3 regions of the Kitasatospora sp. NPDC086791 genome follow, and region 3 is predicted to be linked to each of the others. Evidence: riboswitches for the same ligand, from Rfam matches in the RefSeq annotation. Region 3 holds a riboswitch; each other region holds the start of a gene.
What was found. A riboswitch is a leader RNA that binds a small molecule or an ion and turns the genes downstream of it on or off. The one in region 3 is predicted to bind S-adenosylmethionine.

Region 1 (5,505 bases), on a different contig from region 3:
GGGTGAAGGCGGCCGAAGCGGCCTGGAGCAGGAAGATCAGGACGTAGACCTGCCAGACCCGGTCGACGAACGGCAGGGTGAGCGCGACGCAGGCCCGGGTGAGGTCCATCGCGACCATCAGGGTCCGTCGAGGCAGTCGCCCGGCGAGTGCGCCGGCGAGCGGCGCGATCGCGACGTAGGCGACCATCTTGATCGCCAGGGCGGTGCCGAGGACGGCCGAGGCGTCGTCGCCGGCGATCCGGTACGCCAGCAGGGACAGCGCCACCGTGGCCAGGCCGGTGCCGACCAGGGCCACGGCCTGTGCGGTGAAGAGGTGGCGGTAGGCACGGTTGCGCAGCACGGACAGCACGGGTTCCGTCCAGGTCGGCGGTGGGGTGGTGTGCCCATCATAAAAACAAGTGCGTACCTGTGCACCTATTCGCCGGAAGTCCGCCCTCGGATCCGGGGCGGTGCCCGCGCGGGCGGGTCGGTCGTGGGGCGGGTCGGCTGCGCGGTGGGTCGGCTGCGCGGTCGGGTCAGTCGTGCGGCGGCAGGTGGCCGATCTGGTGGTCGGCGACGTTGAGCGCCTCGTCGACGAGGCGGCGCAGGTGCCCGTGGCGCAGCGAGTAGACGACGCGCCGGCCCTCCTTGCGGGTGGTGACCAGGCCGGCCAGTCGGAGCTTGGCCAGGTGCTGGCTGACGGACGGCCGGGCGGCGCCGGTGGCCCCGGTCAGCGTGGTGACGTCCGCCTCGCCCCGGCCGAGCCGTTCCAGCAGGGCGAGCCGGGTCCGGTCGGCGAGCAGCGTCAGCACGGACGCGGCGACGTCCAGGCGCTCCCCGGCCCGCTGCTGCGAGCGATGCGCATCTGCCAGATCGGTGCCGGTGCTCATCCGCCCATCGTAGGGCGTTCCGTGCGTACGTACGCACCTGAGTCCGGGAGTCGTCCGGATCGTGTCCCCGCTGTGTCCGGGGCGCGGACCGGCCGTCGCGGGGCCGGCGTGAGAGGCTCGTCCCATGGAACAGCGCGTACTCGGCCGCACCGGTCGGCCCGTCTCGATCGTCGGACTCGGCACCTGGCAGCTCGGCGCGGACTGGGGGGACGTCCGGGAGGAGGACGCCCTGGCCGTGCTGGAGGCCTCGGTGGAGGCCGGCGTCACGCTCTTCGACACCGCCGACGTCTACGGCGACGGGCGCAGCGAGCGGCTGATCGGCCGCTTCCGGAAGGACCGCCCGGACGCGGAGGTGTTCGTCGCCACCAAGTTCGGGCGCCGGGTCGAGCAGCGGCCCGAGCACTACCACCTCGCCAACTTCCGCGCCTGGGCGGACCGTTCGCGGGCCAACCTGGGGGTGGAGCGGCTCGACCTGGTGCAGCTGCACTGCCCGCCGACGCCGGTCTACTCCTCGGACGAGGTCTTCGACGCCCTCGACACCCTGGTCGCGGAGGAGCGGATCGCCGCGTACGGGGTGAGCGTGGAGACCTGCGCGGAGGCGCTGACCGCGATCGCGCGCCCGGGCGTGGCGAGCGTGCAGATCATCCTGAACGCGTTCCGGCTCAAGCCGCTGGAGCGGGTGCTGCCCGCCGCCGAGGCGGCCGGGGTGGGGATCCTGGCCCGGGTGCCGCTGGCCTCGGGGCTGCTCTCGGGCCGCTACAGCGAACGAACGGTCTTCCCGCCGGACGACCACCGCAGCTACAACCGCCACGGCGAGGCCTTCGACCAGGGCGAGACCTTCTCCGGGGTGGACTTCGCGACCGGTGTCGAGGCGGCGGTGGAGTTCGCCGCGCTCGCGCCGGAGGGCGCCACCGCCGCCCAGACGGCGCTGCGCTGGATCGTCCAGCAGCCGGGGGTGACCACGGTGATCCCCGGCGCCCGCAACGTGGCGCAGGCGCGGGCCAACGCGGCCGCCGCCGGGCTCGCGCCGCTGCCGCCGGCCACCCTGGAGGCGGTGCGGGAGCTGTATGACCGCCGGATCCGGCCGCAGGTGCACGACCGCTGGTGACGGCGTGGCGGGCGTCGGCCGGGGTCGACTCCCGACGTCCGTCAGCCCGTTGCTAGCGCGGGGGCTCGGCGGGCGGGTCGAAGGCGCGGAAGAGCAGGAGGTCCGGCGCCTGTGCGCGGATCGCGGTCCAGCGCTCCTGGAAGGCGTGCCGCAGCCGCGCGGGCGGCCAGGGTGAGGGCCGCAACTCCGGTGGGAGCAGCGGGTCCTGCTCCAGCGCGTGGCCGAACGCGTCGGCCAGGCGCAGCGCGGTGGCGACGAGTCCGGTGGATTCGTGAGCAGCGGTGCGGGCGTCGGCGGCGCCGAGGGCGTCGGCGAGCGGGCCGTACGCCGCGACGGTGTCGGCCGCTGGCCAGAGGCGTTCCGCGATGGAGGCGGGGTCGGCGAAGCCCGGGCCGGTCAGCCGGGTGGCCTCCGCCGTGATCAGGTAGGTGTCGACCGTCGACTGCGCGGTCTCGCCGAGGAGTTCGGGCAGGAGGTCGTGCGGGCTGACGTAGGTGCCGGGCGCGAGCGGGACGCCGCCGAGCCGGGTCAGCGCGGTGCGGAGCGCGTCGCGTTCGGCCCGGCGCTGTTCGGGGACGGAGAAGGTGTAGAGGCGCCAGAGGCCGTCCCAGGGGGCGAGTCCGGCGTCCTGCGCGTAGGCGAGCGCGATGAACCGGGCGTCCGTGTCGGTGCGGAGGCGGCCCGCGTCGGTCAGCCGGAGGCGGCCCTTGCGGCCCCGCCCCTCCTGGCGCAGCACGCCCGCCGCCTCCAGCCGGCGGACCGCCAGCCGGACCGGTTGGTCCGCGAGGCCGGCCGCCGCGGCGACGTCGTAGACGTAGTCGAGCGAGGCGGTGCCCCGGGGGTCGAAGCAGGCCTCGACCACCGTGCGCGGCGCGGGCTTGTAGTCGGGCACGGGAGTCCTCGGTTCGTGACGGCACGGCCCCGGCTGGGGGTGGTCCGGCCACTGTGCCACACGGGGGTGGGCGGGGTGCCGGGCCGTCGGCGGGGGCGGTGCGTCCCCGGCCCAGGGGCCCGCTGCCGCCCGCGTGTGGCGGGGGGAGGATTGACGGGGCGGCCGGGGAATCTTGTATGGTTCCTGGCGAATCATCCAGAGGGGTGGAGGGACCGGCCCTACGAAGCCCCGGCAGCTCCCCGGTCGACCCGGCGTCCGAAGTACGCGCCGTGCCGCCCGGGATCAGTGCCAACTCCGGCCTGTCGCCACTGTGGCGCGGGAAAGATGAGGAGACACGGTGCTCTCTGTGCTGTCCTTCGCCCGGGCGCTTCCCGCCCCGGCCCTTTCGCGTACCCGTCTCGTGCCCGGCGCAGGCAATCGGCCGACTTCTCCGGCCCGTCCGCGCTGACCACCCCCCGGCTCCACGCCCGGGGCCTCCGTGAGCACGGCCCACCCGCCGCTCACGGGATTCGAGACGGAGTACCCATTCCCATGCAGAACACGAGCGGCGTCGGCGTGCTCGACAAGGTCACCTCGATCCTCGGCACCTTGGAGGCCGGTCCGGCCACCCTCGCCGGGCTGGTCGCGGCCACCGGGCTGGCGCGGCCCACCGCCCACCGGCTGGCCGTCGCACTCGAACACCACCGCCTGGTCACCAGGGACCTGCAGGGCCGGTTCGTCCTCGGCCCCCGGCTCTCCGAGCTGTCGGCGGCCGCGGGGGAGGACCGGCTGCTGGCCGCCGCCGGCTCCGTCCTGACCCACCTGCGCGACGTCACCGGCGAGAGCGCCCAGCTCTACCGCCGGCAGGGCGAGGTCCGGATCTGCGTGGCCGCCGCCGAGCGGCTGTCCGGCCTGCGCGACACCGTGCCGGTGGGCATCACCTTCCCGATGAAGGTCGGCTCGGCCGCCCAGGTCCTGCTCGCCTGGGAGGAGCCCGAGCGGCTCCACCGCGGCCTGCAGGGTGCCCGGTTCACCGCCACCGCCCTCAGCGGCGTGCGGCGCCGCGGCTGGGCGCAGTCCATCGGCGAGCGCGAACTCGGCGTCGCCTCCGTCTCCGCGCCGGTCCGCGGCCCGTCGAACCGGGTGGTGGCCGCCGTCTCCGTCTCCGGCCCGATCGAACGGCTGACCCGCCACCCCGGCGCGCAGCTCTCCCGGGCGGTGGTCGAGGCGGCCGACCGCCTCACCGAGGCCCTGCGCCACCCCTGACCGCCGGGCCTCCCCGCCTCTCCCCGTCCCTTCCGTCTCCGCCCCGCCGCTCAGGCCCGGAGCTGCGGGACGACGAGGGAGGGGCGGGGGATCCGGCTGATCACCGAGCCGATCAGGGTGCCGATCGACACCCCGAACACCGCCGACACGGCCGCCAGCACGGATTGCGCCCCGTTCCCGACCTCGATCTGCGCGGTGTTCAACAGGCCGAAGGAGCCCGGCACCACGATCCAGAACGCCGGGAGGTAGAGCACCTGCCAGAGCCGACCGCCCGGCAGCCAGTGCACCAGGGTGGCCGCGACCGCGGCGGAGACCGCCCCGGCCAGGCCGCCGATCGCGGCGCCGTGCGCCATCCCCACCGCCACCTGGACGGTCACGCTCACCGCGATCACCGCGACGATCCACGGGACGGCCGCGGGCGGGGTGTGGACGTTGACCACCACCCCGGCCACCGCGATCGCCAGCCCCAGCCCGATCACCCACCAGCTCGGCTTCGCGACCTGCACGTTGGCCAGTGCCGTGGCCGGCATGCCGGTCGCCGTCGCGGCCGCGGCCACCCCCGCGAGGAACAGCGCCAGCTGCACCGCGCCGGACACCAGCCGGGCCGTACCCGCGCTGGCCGCGCCCGCGGCGATCTCCGACAGCCCGGTGACCAGCAGTCCGCCCGGCAGCAGGATCGCCAGGGTGGCCACGATCGTCCGCAGCGGCCCGTCCAGCACGGCGGCCCGGGCGAGCGACAGGACCAGCAGCGCGACCAGGAACCCGGCGGTGACGGGCAGCAGCGGTCGCAGGTACGGCAGGCGCCGGGCGAGCGCGGTCAGCCCCACCACGATCAGCGAGCCGAGCCCGGCCACCAGCACGTTCGCCGCCACCGGCTGCAGGAAGAGGCAGACCCCCACCCCGACCGGCAGTGCCCCGAGGTCCGCCACCCAGGTGGGCCAGCGGGCCGGCGCCCGCCGGATCCCGTCCAGTTCGGCCAGCGCCCGCGGCCCGTCGAGCTCACCGGCGCGCAGCCGGTGCACCAGGTGCAGGACGTCCGCCGTCTGTTCGAACCGCAGCGCGGTGCCCACCGGCTGGAAGCGGGTGCCCTCGTCCGGGCCCAGGGCGACGAACAGCCCGTTGGTCAGGGCCGCGACCCGGACCTCCGGCGCCCCCGACGCCTTTCCCAGTCCGCGCAGTTCCTCCTCGACCTCGTGGACGGGCAGACCACCGCCCAGCAGGGCCTCCCCCAGGTCGAGCAGCAGGCGGCAGAGCGGGTCGGGCGGGGTGCCGGGGCCCCGGACCGAGGGAGACTTGCTAGGCATGGCAGGTATCGTCCCATCCCGACCGTTTCGGTCCTTCTCTGCCCCGGTCTGTTCGGTTCGGGCTCGGCGGGGCCTTTGCTTCCGGCG
Region 2 (5,505 bases), on a different contig from region 3:
CCTCCACCAGATCCGCCGGGCGGATCTGGGAGACCGGCAGCGCCAGCTCCCGCTGCAGCCCCTGGGCCGACTGCAGCACGGTGTCCAGCAGCAGCCGCAGCCGCATGTCCTCGACGCTGCGCCCCTCGCGGGCCGAGCGGCGGCCCTGCTCGGCCGCGGTCTCCAGCTCGGAGACCCGGTGCTTGAGCCGGCGCGCCTCGGTCTCGGCCGCGCCGCGCTCGGCCGCGCCCTGGGCCTTCAGGGCCTCCAGCTCCCCGGAGACCCGGCGGGTCTCCGCCTGCGCCCGGCGGGTGTCGCTCTCCAGCGACCGCACCTTCTTGCGCAGCGACTCGGCCTCCCGTCGGACGGCCTCGGACTCCGCGCGCTGCCGCTCCAGGTCCGCCCGCGCCGCGGCCCGCACCTCGGCCAGCTCCGCCTGCAGCTTCTCCACCAGCCGGGAGGCCTCGGCGGCCGCGTCCTCGGCACCGGCCCGCTCGGCCTCCTCGCCCGCCTCGGCGACCAGCCGGCTCCAGCCCGCCGAGCGCACCAGGTAGGCGGCGGCCGCGACGTCCATCGGATCGGCGGCGCCGGGGACACTGCCCGACTCCAGCGCCCGCACCAGGTCCGGCTGCCCCAGCCGCAGCCGCTCCGCTATCCGCACCCGGAAGGCCGGCTCCGCCTCCAGCGCGGCCGCCAGCGCGGTGGCCGCGTACTTCGCCCGCCGCGCGGGGGTGAACTTCACGTACTGACGCAGGCTCTGCGGGAGCTCACCCGGCGGCAGTCCGCCCAGCGCGTCCGAGGCCAGCCCGACCACCCGCCGGCGCACGCCCTCGGGCAGCGGCCGGTCCAGCTTCTCGACGGCCCGCTCCGCCGCGGCGTCGGCGGAGTCGGCGGGATCCGCAGGCTCGGCGGGCTCGCCGGGGTCCGGGGAGTCGGCCGGCTCGGCGGCACCGGACCAGGCGCCCTCCACCTCGACGCCCTCCACCTCCACGGCTCCGGGCTCGACGCCCCCGGGCTCGACGGCTCCGGGCTCGGCGCTCTCCGCCGGTCCCGTCCCGGCGCCCGGCGCCTGCGCCTGCGCAGCGGGCCGAAGCCCCTGCGCTTCGCCGGGCTCCTTCGCTGCGTCCACCACGTCCTCGGCTCCGATCCTGTTCTCCGGCTGGCTACGGCCGCGACTGCCCCCTGTCGTCACGCTCCGTGTGTCCTGTCTGTATTGTCCCGTGCGGCGGACGGGCGCGCCGCGCACCGCCCACCGCACCGGCGGTGATCAGCCCTGCTCGGTCGGGGCCTCCGCGCCCTCGGCACCCGGGCGGGCCACCAGCTCGACCTGGTCCACCGCGTTGCACCAGCGGCAGCGCACCGACTCGATGGTCTCGCTCAGCACCTCGGTCTCCTCGACCTCGGAGTCGCCGGCCAGGTCGAAGTGCAGGAACTCGGTCACCCGCGCGGTGCGGGTCACGTCGAAGCGGGTGAGGTTGCCGCACAGGGTGCAGCGCCAGCGCGTCTCGGCGGTCAGGGCGGGGACGGTCATCGGGGGTCCTCTCGGGTGGTCCCTGCGTGGGCTAGGCGCTCCCCCCGGAGCCCCGGCGTCGGCGGCGGGAGGCGGGAATGCCCGCGCCAAGCCTATTGCCTGGGGCAACCATCGCGACCACCGGTCAGCGGAATGGCAGGACTGGTCCACCTGCCGTAAACCGCCGTGTCACCGGCCGCGCCCGGAGGGATGCTTGGCCGCATGGCGCTCGCGGCCCCCGACCACACCGCCGCGCGGGGCGACCGGCCGGAGGCGGCCGCCCCGGCGGTCACCTACGCCCTGATCGCGGTCAACACCCTGGTCTTCCTGCTCGGCCCGGCCGCCGGTCTCAATCCGCTGTACGGCACCGGCCAGGACCGGGTCTGCGCGGAGCAGCGGTACGAGCAGCGCTGGGGCGCCGTCCCCGCCGAACTGCTGACCGGACGGCCGCTGACCGCCGCACAGCTGGCCGAGGCCCCCGACCCGGTCCCCGGCTGCCCCGCCGCCCCGACCCCGGGCAAGCACCCGGCGCTGTCCGCCCTCACGGGCCTCTTCCTGCACGCCGGCTGGCTCCACCTGCTGGGCAACCTGCTCTTCCTGCACGTCTTCGGCCCCACCGTCGAACGGCGACTGGGTCGGGCCCGCCACGCCCTCTTCTACCTGGCCGCCGGCAGCCTGGCCACGTACGGCTTCGCGCTCGCCGAGGCGCACTCGCCGGACTCCACCCGGGTCCTCATCGGAGCCTCCGGCGCGATCTCCGCCGTCCTGGGCGCCTACCTGCGCTTCCACCCGCGCGCCCGGGTGACCACCCTCGTCCCGCTGCTGTTCTTCCTGCCGCTGCGCTTCCCGGCCTGGCTGGTGCTCGGCCTCTGGTTCGCCCTGCAGTGGTGGTCGGTGCACTCGGCGGGCCCGGGGGTGGCCTACCTGGTCCACGTGATCGGCTTCTCGGCCGGGTTCCTCTACGCCTGCACCGTGGTCCGCCACCCCCCGCGACGACCGGGCTGACGCCCGATACGCTGGCGCCACCCCACAAAGGAGCCCGAACAGTGATCACCGCCATCGTCCTGATCAAGACCAGTGTCGACCGCATCCCGGAGATCGCCGAGGCCATCGCCTCGATCGAGGGCGTCAGCGAGGTCTACTCGGTGACCGGCGGGTACGACCTGGTGGCGATGGTCCGGGTGCGCCGTCACGACGACCTGGCCGAGGTCATCCCGGGCCGGCTCAACAAGGTCCCGGGCGTGGCGCACACCGAGACCCAGATCGCCTTCCGCACCTACTCCCAGCACGACCTGGAGGCGGCCTTCGCCCTCGGCCTGGACGAGTAGCGGGGCGGCCGGCTCAGCCCTCCCGGCGGCCCCGGTCGACCTGCACCGTCGCGACGCAACGCCCGCCCTCGTTGCGGTAGTTCCAGGCCGCGCCGTCCGTGACCAGCTCGCGGACGGCGGTCAGGAGGCGCTCGACGTGCTCGTCCGGCGTCCCGGCGCCGAAGCTGACCCGGATCGCGTTCAGGCTGCGCTCACCCGGCAGCGAGGGCTCCGGCGCACCGCACTCCGAGACCGGACTGGGCGCGACGCCCGACTCGTCGCCCAGCAAGGTGCGCACCAGCGGGTGCGCGCAGAACAGACCGTCGCGCACCCCGATGCCGTACTCGGCGGACAGCGCGGCCGAGAAGTGCGAGCTGTTCCAGCCCCGGACCACGAAGGACAGCACGCCGACCCGCGCCGAGTCGGCGCCGAACAAGTTCAGCACCTTGACCTGCGGAATCTCCGCCAGTCCCGCCGTCAGCCGGTCGACCAGCTGCCGCTCCCGGGCCTCCAGCGCGTCGAAGCCGGCCTCGCTCAGCGCCCGGCAGGCCGAGGCGATCGCGTAGGCGCCGATGACGTTCGGCGAACCGGCCTCGTGCCGGGCCGGGCCAGTGTGCCACTGCACGGCCACCGAGCCGTCCGTCTCCCGGGCCACCGTCCGGGTCGCGCCGCCGCCGGCCAGGTACGGCTCGGCCGCGTCCAGCCAGTCCGCCCGGCCGGCCAGCACCCCCGCGCCGAACGGCGCGTAGATCTTGTGGCCGGAGAAGGCGATCCAGTCGACGTCCAGCTCGCGCACCGAGACCCGGTGGTGCGGAGCCAGCTGGGCGGCGTCCAGCACGACCCGCGCGCCGTGCCGGTGCGCGGTCCGGGTCAGCTCGGCGACCGGCCACAGCTCGCCGGTCACGTTGGAGGCGCCGGTGACGCAGAGCAGCTTCGGGCCCTCGGGCGCCTCGGCGAGCGCGGCGTCCAGCGCGGCGACCGCCTCGGCCCACGAGCGCGGCGCGCGCAGGTAGGTGACGCCCAGTCCGGCGTGCGCCCAGGGCAGCAGCGAGGCGTGGTGCTCGGTCTCGAAGGCGAACACCCGGGTCCCGGCCGGAACGGCGGCGGCCAGCAGGTTGAGCGAGTCGGTGGTGGCCCGGGTGAAGACCACCTGGTCGCCCTCGCGCAGGTCGAGGAAGTCGGCGACGGTACGGCGGCTCTGCTCGAAGAGGTCGGTGGACAGCTGCGAGAGGTAGCCGGCCCCGCGGTGCACGCTGCCGTAGTACGGCGCGTAGGCGGCGACGTCGTCCCAGACCCGCTGCAGCGCCGGCGCGCTGGCCGCGTAGTCGAGCGCCGCGTAGCCGACCTTCTCACCACTGGCGAGCGGGACCTGGACGTCGGCGCCCAGCACGGCGAGGGGGGCGCAGATGTCGGTGGCGAGGGACATGAGGATGCACTCCTTCGGGGTATGGGGACCCCCGGAGTGCTGCTCGTCGGGCGTCCGCGCTTGCCGCACGGACGGTTTGCCGTGACGACCCGGTCCTCACCCAGGGCACCCCGCCACGGACGGAGGGTTGCCGGACAGCAAGCTGGGGCTTGACGCTGTCACTCATGACCTGCCGTCGACTCTAGGTCGCGTCCGGCGGGGTGGTCAAACGGGCATCCACGATCCGGACACCGCTCCCGCCGCCTCACCCGCCCACCGCCGGAACGCCGGGGAGCCCGCGCCGGCGTACCGGCACGGGCTCCCGACTACCGCTTCAGCTCCGGCTGGTGGCCTCCGACCAGCGCCGCAGCAGCTCCTCCGCCGCGCCCGAGTCGATCGCCTCCGCCGCCCGGACCATGCCCGCCGCGAGCTGCTCCGTCAGCGGCGCGTCGCCCAGGTCGAGCGCGACCAGCGCCGCCGCCGTGTTCAGCAGGACGGCGTCCCGCACCGGCCCGCGCTCCCCGGCCAGCATCCGGCGCGCGACCTCGGCGTTGTACGCCGGGTCCCCGCCGCGCAGCGCCTCGATGCCGACCAGCTCGATGCCGACCTCGCGCGGGTCGAAGGAGGTCTCGGTGACCACCCCGTCGCGCACCACCCACACCCGCGAGGTGGTGGTGATGGTCAGTTCGTCCAGTCCGTCGTCACCGCGGAAGACCAGGGCGGTCGAACCGCGCCGGGCGAGCACCCCGGCGATCAGCCCGGCCAGCCGGGTGTCGAAACAGCCGATGGCGTGCGAGGTGACCTTGGCCGGGTTGGTCAGCGGGCCGAGGATGTTGAAGGCGGTCGGCACCCCGAGGTCGCGCCGGGCGGTGGCGGCGTGCCGCATCGAGGGGTGGAACTTCGCCGCGAAGCAGAAGGTGAGCCCGACCTCCTCGACCACCTCGGCGACCCGCCGGGCGGACAGGTCCAGCGCCACGCCGAGCTTCTCCAGCACGTCCGAGGACCCGCTGGACGAGGAGGCGGCCCGGTTGCCGTGCTTGACCACCCTGGCACCGGCCGCCGCCGCGACGATCGCCGACATCGTGGAGATGTTGACGGTCTTCGCCCGGTCCCCGCCGGTGCCGACGATGTCCACCGCCGGGCCGGGGACGTGCAGCGGTTCGGCGTGCGCGTACATCGCGTCCACCAGACCGCTGATCTCGTCGACCGTCTCGCCCTTGGCCCGCAGCGCGATCATGAAGCCGGCCACCTGGGCGGGGGACGCCTCGCCGCTCATGATCCGGTCCATCGCCCACGCGGTGGAC
Region 3 (5,505 bases):
GCGGGTGCGGGCCGCCCGGCGGGAGGCCCGCTGACGCGGGCGTTCCGCGCCGGGGCCGGGGGTATGGGCCCCGGTATGGGATTCGAAGAGACGTGGGTGCCGGGGACCGCGGCCGGGCGGGACGGGGTGCGGGCGATCCTGCGGGCGCCCCGGTCCACCGTGATCGGCCTGGACTTCGACGGCACGCTGGCCCCGATCGTGGCCGACCCGAGCCTGGCCCGGGCCCACCCCGGGGTGGCCGGCGCGCTGCGGGTGCTGGCGCCGGCGGTGCGGGCCGTGGTGGTGGTGACGGGGCGGCCGGCGGCGCTGGCCGTGGAGTACGGGGGGCTGGCCGGGGTGCCGGGGATCGTGGTGCTCGGGCACTACGGGGCCGAGCGGTGGGAGGCCGGCGAGCTGACGGCCCCGGAGGCGCACCCCGGGGTGGCGGCCGCGCGGGAGGAGCTGCCGGGGGTGCTGGCGCGGGCCGGGGCGCCGGCGGGCACGGGCCTGGAGGACAAGGGGCGCTCGGTCGCGGTGCACACGCGGCGCACGGCGGCGCCGGAGGAGGCGCTGCGGCTGCTGCGGGCGCCGGTGGAGGAGCTGGCGGCCGCCCACGGACTGGTGGTGGAGCCCGGCCGGCTGGTGCTGGAACTGCGCCCGCCGGGGGTGGACAAGGGCGCGGCGCTGACCGGCTTCCTGCGGGAGCGCGGAGCCCGGTCGGTGCTGTACGCGGGGGACGACCTGGGGGACGTGGCGGCCTTCGCGGCGGTGGAGAAGCTGCGGGGCGAGGGCGTGGCCGGGCTGCTGGTGTGCAGCGGGGCGGTGGGGGACGCGCCGGTGCGCGAACTCGCCGACCGGGCGGACCTGGTGGTCCCGGGCCCGGCCGGCGTGGTGGAGCTGCTGGAATCGCTGGGACAGGCGCTTACCACGCGTTGACCCTTGCGGTGCGTCGGCCCCTACAGCGCGTTGACCCTCACAGTGCGTTGAGCTGGTCGAGGAACCACTGCTGCGGGGGGAGCGCGGTGGCCGCCGCCGCGAGGCGCTTGGTGCGGTCGGCCCGCTCCGCCTCGGGCATGGTGAGGCCGGTGTGCAGGGCGTCGGCGGTGGCGATGACGTCGTACGGGTTGACCGTCAGGGCGTCGTCCGCGAGCTCCGCGTGCGCGCCGGCCTCCCGGGAGAGGACCAGGGCGCAGCCGCGGTCGGACACCACCGGGACCTCCTTGGCCACCAGGTTCATGCCGTCCCGGATCGGGTTGACCAGGGCCACGTCGGCCAGTCGGTAGGCGGCCAGGGAGCGCGGGAAGTCGTCGTCGACGTGCAGGATCAGCGGCTTCCAGGTGGGGGTGGCGAACTCGGCGTCGATCTCCGCCGCGAGGCTCCGGACCGCGGCCGTGTAGTTCCGGTACTCGGCGAGGTCGGTCCGGGACGGGTAGGCGAACGCGATGTGCACCACCCGGTCGTGCCACTCGGGGCGGGTGCGGAGCAGGTGCCGGTAGGCCTGGAGGCCGCGGACGATGTTCTTGCTGAGCTCGGTGCGGTCGACCCGGACGATGGTGCGGCGGCCGCCGACCGCCGCGCGCAGGGCGGCGAGGCGCTCGTCCACGTCGGGCCGGCGGGAGCGTTCGCGCAGGAAGTCGGCGTCGGCGCCGAGGGCGTGCACGCCGAGCCGGGTGGTGCGGCCGTCGAAGGTGACGGTGAGCGCCTCGTGGTCGACGGCGGCGCCGAGCAGGTCCGCGCAGCAGGCGGCGAAGGCGCGGGCCCAGCGTTCGGTGAGGAAGCCGGCCCGGTCGGCGCCCAGGATGCCGGTCAGGACGGCCCGGGCGACGTCGTCGGGCAGCAGCCGGTAGTACTCGGGCGGGGCCCACGGGGTGTGCGAGAAGTGGCCGATCCGCAGGTCGGGGCGGGCGGCGCGGAGCAGGGCCGGGGCGAGGGACAGGTGGTAGTCCTGGACGAGCACCGCGGCGCCCGGGGCGGCCTCGGCGGCCAGGGCCTCGGCGAAGGCCGCGTTGTAGGCCCGGTAGGCGGCCCATTCGGTGCGGAAGCCGGCGTCGAAGGCGGGAGCGGTGGGGGTCGCGTACAGCAGGTGGTGGATGAACCAGAGGGTGGAGTTGGCGACGCCGTTGTAGGCCCGGGCGAAGGTCTCCGGATCGATGTCCAGCATCCGGACGGCCTGCCCGCCGACGTCGTGCCCGGCCAGGTCGAGGCGGCCGGCGGGGGCCTGCGCGGCGGCTCTGCGGTCCGCGTCGCCGAGCGCGGCGCAGACCCAGACGGCGTTCGGGTCGTCGATGGCGGAGAGTCCGGAGACCAGGCCCCCGCCGCCGCGCCGCAGGGTCAGCGTGCCGTCGTCGGCGGTGCTGAAGGACACCGGTCCCCGGTTGGAGGCCACCAGGACGGGGGCGGTGCCGGTCGCACTCGAACGTTCGGTCGTGAGATCGCCCATGGGTGGGATGTTGCCGGGGGTCCGGCGCGGCAAACCCCTCAATGCCGGGTGGCGTATTCGGGGACGGTGTGCATCGGGGGGCGTTCCAGGGCGGTGATCGGGTGGGTGTACGCCGTGAAGGCGCGGCTCTCCGGGTCGCGGGTGAACTGGGTGAGCTGCGGGTGGACCAGGTCGGCGGAGGCCTTGAGCCGGTGGGCGCGGTCCAGGCGTTCGAGGGCGGTGCGGTAGATGGTGGCGGCCATCCGGCCCAGGGCCTGGCCGTCCTGGTGGCGGTGGTGCCGGACGCCGACGTCCACCTGGGCCAGGGCGTCCAGGCCGGCCAGCTCCAACGCGTCCACCAGCAGGCCGAGTTCGACGCCGTAGCCGGTGGGGAAGGGCAGCCGTTCGAGTAGCGAGCGGCGGGCCGCGTACTCGCCGCCGAGGGGCTGGACGAAACCGGCGAGTTCCGGCCAGTGCAGGTTGAGCAGGGGGCGGGCGACGAGTTCGGTGACCCGGCCGCCGCCGGCCGGGACGACCGCGCCGGACTCCGTCTCCAGCGGGCGGTCGTACATCGCCTTGACCAGGTGGATGGACTCGTCGGTCAGCAGCGGGCCGACGATGCCGGAGACGAAGGCCGGGTCGAACTCGCGCAGGTCGGCGTCCACGAAGCAGACGATGTCGCCGTGGGTGACCAGCAGGGACCGCCAGAGCACCTCGCCCTTGCCGGGGGCGGCGGGCAGCCGGGGCAGGATGGCGTCCCGGTGCTCCACCCGGGCGCCGGCCTCGGCGGCGACGGCGGCGGTGGCGTCGGTGGAGCCGGAGTCGACCACGACGAGCTCGTCGACGAGCGGGAGGCGTTCCATCAGCTCGCGGCGGACGGTGCGGACGATGTCGCCGACGGTGGCCTCCTCGTCCAGGGCGGGGAGGACCACGCTGACCGTGCGCCCGGTGCGCTCCTTGGCCGCGAGGAGGGTGTCGACCGGCCGGTCGGCCGCGCTCCAGGAGCGGCGGCGCAGCCAGGACGCCGCCTGCGGGAGGAGCGCGGGAGTCGGTTCGGCGGGCACGGAAGTCTCCTCGGCGGGTCGGGTGGGACGGGTCATCTCGCGTGGCGGACGGTCCCGTTCAGGGTTGACGCCTTCGGATACAGTCTTCGTACAGCGGTCGGACCTTTGCACGCCGGGGTCGCCGTTGAGCACCACCACAATTTCACAAGCTCATCCAGAGGGACTGAGGGAACGGCCCGTTGACGTCCCGGCAACCTTCTCGCGCGGCTGTCTCGACAGGCCCCGGCGGGACAGGTGCCAATTCCGGCCTGTGGCGCGACCGCGCCGCAGGGAAGATGAGGAGAGAGGCCTCGCCATCATGGCTATCGACACCGCCGCACCTTCCCCCAGCCTTCGGCCGGGGGGACCCCGACCCGTCGACCTCGGCCCCGCCGCCGCGCTGTCCTGTCGCGAGTGCGGCACCCGCTTCCCGCTCGGCCCGAGCTTCGCCTGCCTGGAGTGCTTCGGCCCGTTGGAGATCGCCTACGAGTTCGGCAGCGAGGGCGCCGAGGAGCTGCGCAAGCGGATCGAGGCCGGTCCGACGTCCATCTGGCGCTACGCGCCGCTGCTGCCGGTGCCGGCCGACGTGGCGTCCAAGCCCAACCTGAACCCGGGCTGGACCCCGCTGGTGAAGGCGGACAACCTGGGCCGGGAGCTCGGTTTCACCGCCCAGCTGCACGTCAAGGACGACTCCGGGAACCCGACGCACTCGTTCAAGGACCGCGTGGTGGCCTGCGCCATCGAGGCGGCGCGGGCGTTCGGCTACACGACGCTGTCCTGCTCCTCCACCGGCAACCTGGCCGGCGCGGTGGGCGCGGCGGCCGCCCGGGCCGGGTTCCGGTCCTGCGTGTTCATCCCGCACGACCTGGAGCAGGGCAAGGTCGTCATGGCCGGGGTGTACGGCGGCGAGCTGATCGGCATCGAGGGCAACTACGACGACGTGAACCGCTTCTGCTCGGAGCTGATCGGCGACCCGGCCGGCGAGGGCTGGGGCTTCGTCAACGTCAACCTGCGGCCGTACTACGGCGAGGGTTCCAAGACGCTGGCGTACGAGATCTGCGAGCAGCTCGGCTGGCGGCTGCCGGAGCAGATCGTGATCCCGATCGCCTCGGGCTCGCAGCTGACGAAGATCGACAAGGGGCTGCAGGAGCTGATCAAGCTGGGCCTGGTCGAGGACCGGCCGTACCGGATCTTCGGCGCCCAGGCCGAGGGCTGCTCGCCGGTGTCGGCCGCCTTCAAGGCCGGCCGGGACGTGATCCGGCCGGTCAAGCCGGACACCATCGCCAAGTCGCTGGCGATCGGCAACCCGGCCGACGGCCCGTACGTGCTGGACATCGCCCGCCGCACCGGCGGCGCGGTGGAGGACGTCACGGACGCCGAGGTGGTGGCGGCGATCCGGCTGCTGGCGCGGACCGAGGGCATCTTCGCCGAGACCGCGGGCGGGGTGACCGTCGGCGTGCTGAAGAAGCTGGTCGAGACCGGGCAGCTGGATCCGGCCAAGGAGACCGTCGCGATCAACACCGGCGACGGCCTGAAGACCCTGGACGCCGTCTCCGACGCCGGGATGACCGCCGTCATCCGCCCGACGCTGGACTCGTTCCGCGCCGCCGGCCTCGTGTCCGCCTGAACCTCCCCCGCCCCGCACGGCCCGCACCGCAAGGGCCCCACCCCGCAAGGCCCGACCCCGCAAGGAGAGCCATGAGCGCCAACGTCCGCATCCCCACCATCCTGCGCACCTACACCGGCGGCGCCGCCGAGGTGACCGCCGAGGGCGCCACCCTGGCCGAGGTCATCGCCGACCTGGAGAAGAACCACGCGGGCATCGCCGCCCGCCTGCTGGACGACACCGGCAAGCTGCGCCGCTTCGTCAACGTCTACGTGAACGACGACGACGTGCGCTTCGCCGACGGCCTGGCGACCGAGATCAAGGACGGCGCCGGCGTCTCGATCATCCCGGCGGTGGCCGGCGGCTGCTGATCCGCCCGCCATTCGGTTGCTCGCCCCGCCATTCGGCCGCCCGTCCGTACGGAATTCCGTTCTCCGTATGCGCGGGCGGCCGGTTGC

Region 1: it holds a riboswitch for S-adenosylmethionine, as region 3 does, so the genes downstream of both, AB0Q99_RS01490 (IclR family transcriptional regulator) here and thrC (threonine synthase) in region 3, are expected to answer to the same signal.
Region 2: it holds a riboswitch for S-adenosylmethionine, as region 3 does, so the genes downstream of both, AB0Q99_RS09415 (aminotransferase class V-fold PLP-dependent enzyme) here and thrC (threonine synthase) in region 3, are expected to answer to the same signal.

The regions. Positions count from the first base shown of each region.
Region 1 covers NZ_JBFBOC010000001.1:389,669-395,173, reverse strand. The annotation lists gene AB0Q99_RS01510 (MFS transporter) at 1-349, opposite strand, end outside; gene AB0Q99_RS01505 (metalloregulator ArsR/SmtB family transcription factor) at 516-869, opposite strand; gene AB0Q99_RS01500 (aldo/keto reductase) at 994-1,977, shown strand; gene AB0Q99_RS01495 (PaaX family transcriptional regulator C-terminal domain-containing protein) at 2,030-2,869, opposite strand; SAM riboswitch class I at 3,058-3,200, shown strand; gene AB0Q99_RS01490 (IclR family transcriptional regulator) at 3,401-4,114, shown strand; gene AB0Q99_RS01485 (threonine/serine exporter family protein) at 4,165-5,418, opposite strand.
Region 2 covers NZ_JBFBOC010000004.1:100,780-106,284, reverse strand. The annotation lists gene AB0Q99_RS09435 (NYN domain-containing protein) at 1-829, opposite strand, end outside; gene AB0Q99_RS09430 (hypothetical protein) at 1,247-1,510, opposite strand; gene AB0Q99_RS09425 (rhomboid family intramembrane serine protease) at 1,712-2,494, shown strand; gene AB0Q99_RS09420 (Lrp/AsnC ligand binding domain-containing protein) at 2,536-2,817, shown strand; gene AB0Q99_RS09415 (aminotransferase class V-fold PLP-dependent enzyme) at 2,831-4,222, opposite strand; SAM riboswitch class IV at 4,274-4,392, opposite strand; gene trpD (anthranilate phosphoribosyltransferase) at 4,536-5,505, opposite strand, start outside.
Region 3 covers NZ_JBFBOC010000027.1:69,977-75,481, forward strand. The annotation lists gene AB0Q99_RS27255 (DUF3263 domain-containing protein) at 1-34, shown strand, start outside; gene otsB (trehalose-phosphatase) at 76-915, shown strand; gene AB0Q99_RS27265 (trehalose-6-phosphate synthase) at 953-2,419, opposite strand; gene AB0Q99_RS27270 (glucosyl-3-phosphoglycerate synthase) at 2,458-3,462, opposite strand; SAM riboswitch class I at 3,610-3,744, shown strand; gene thrC (threonine synthase) at 3,761-5,068, shown strand; gene AB0Q99_RS27280 (MoaD/ThiS family protein) at 5,140-5,418, shown strand.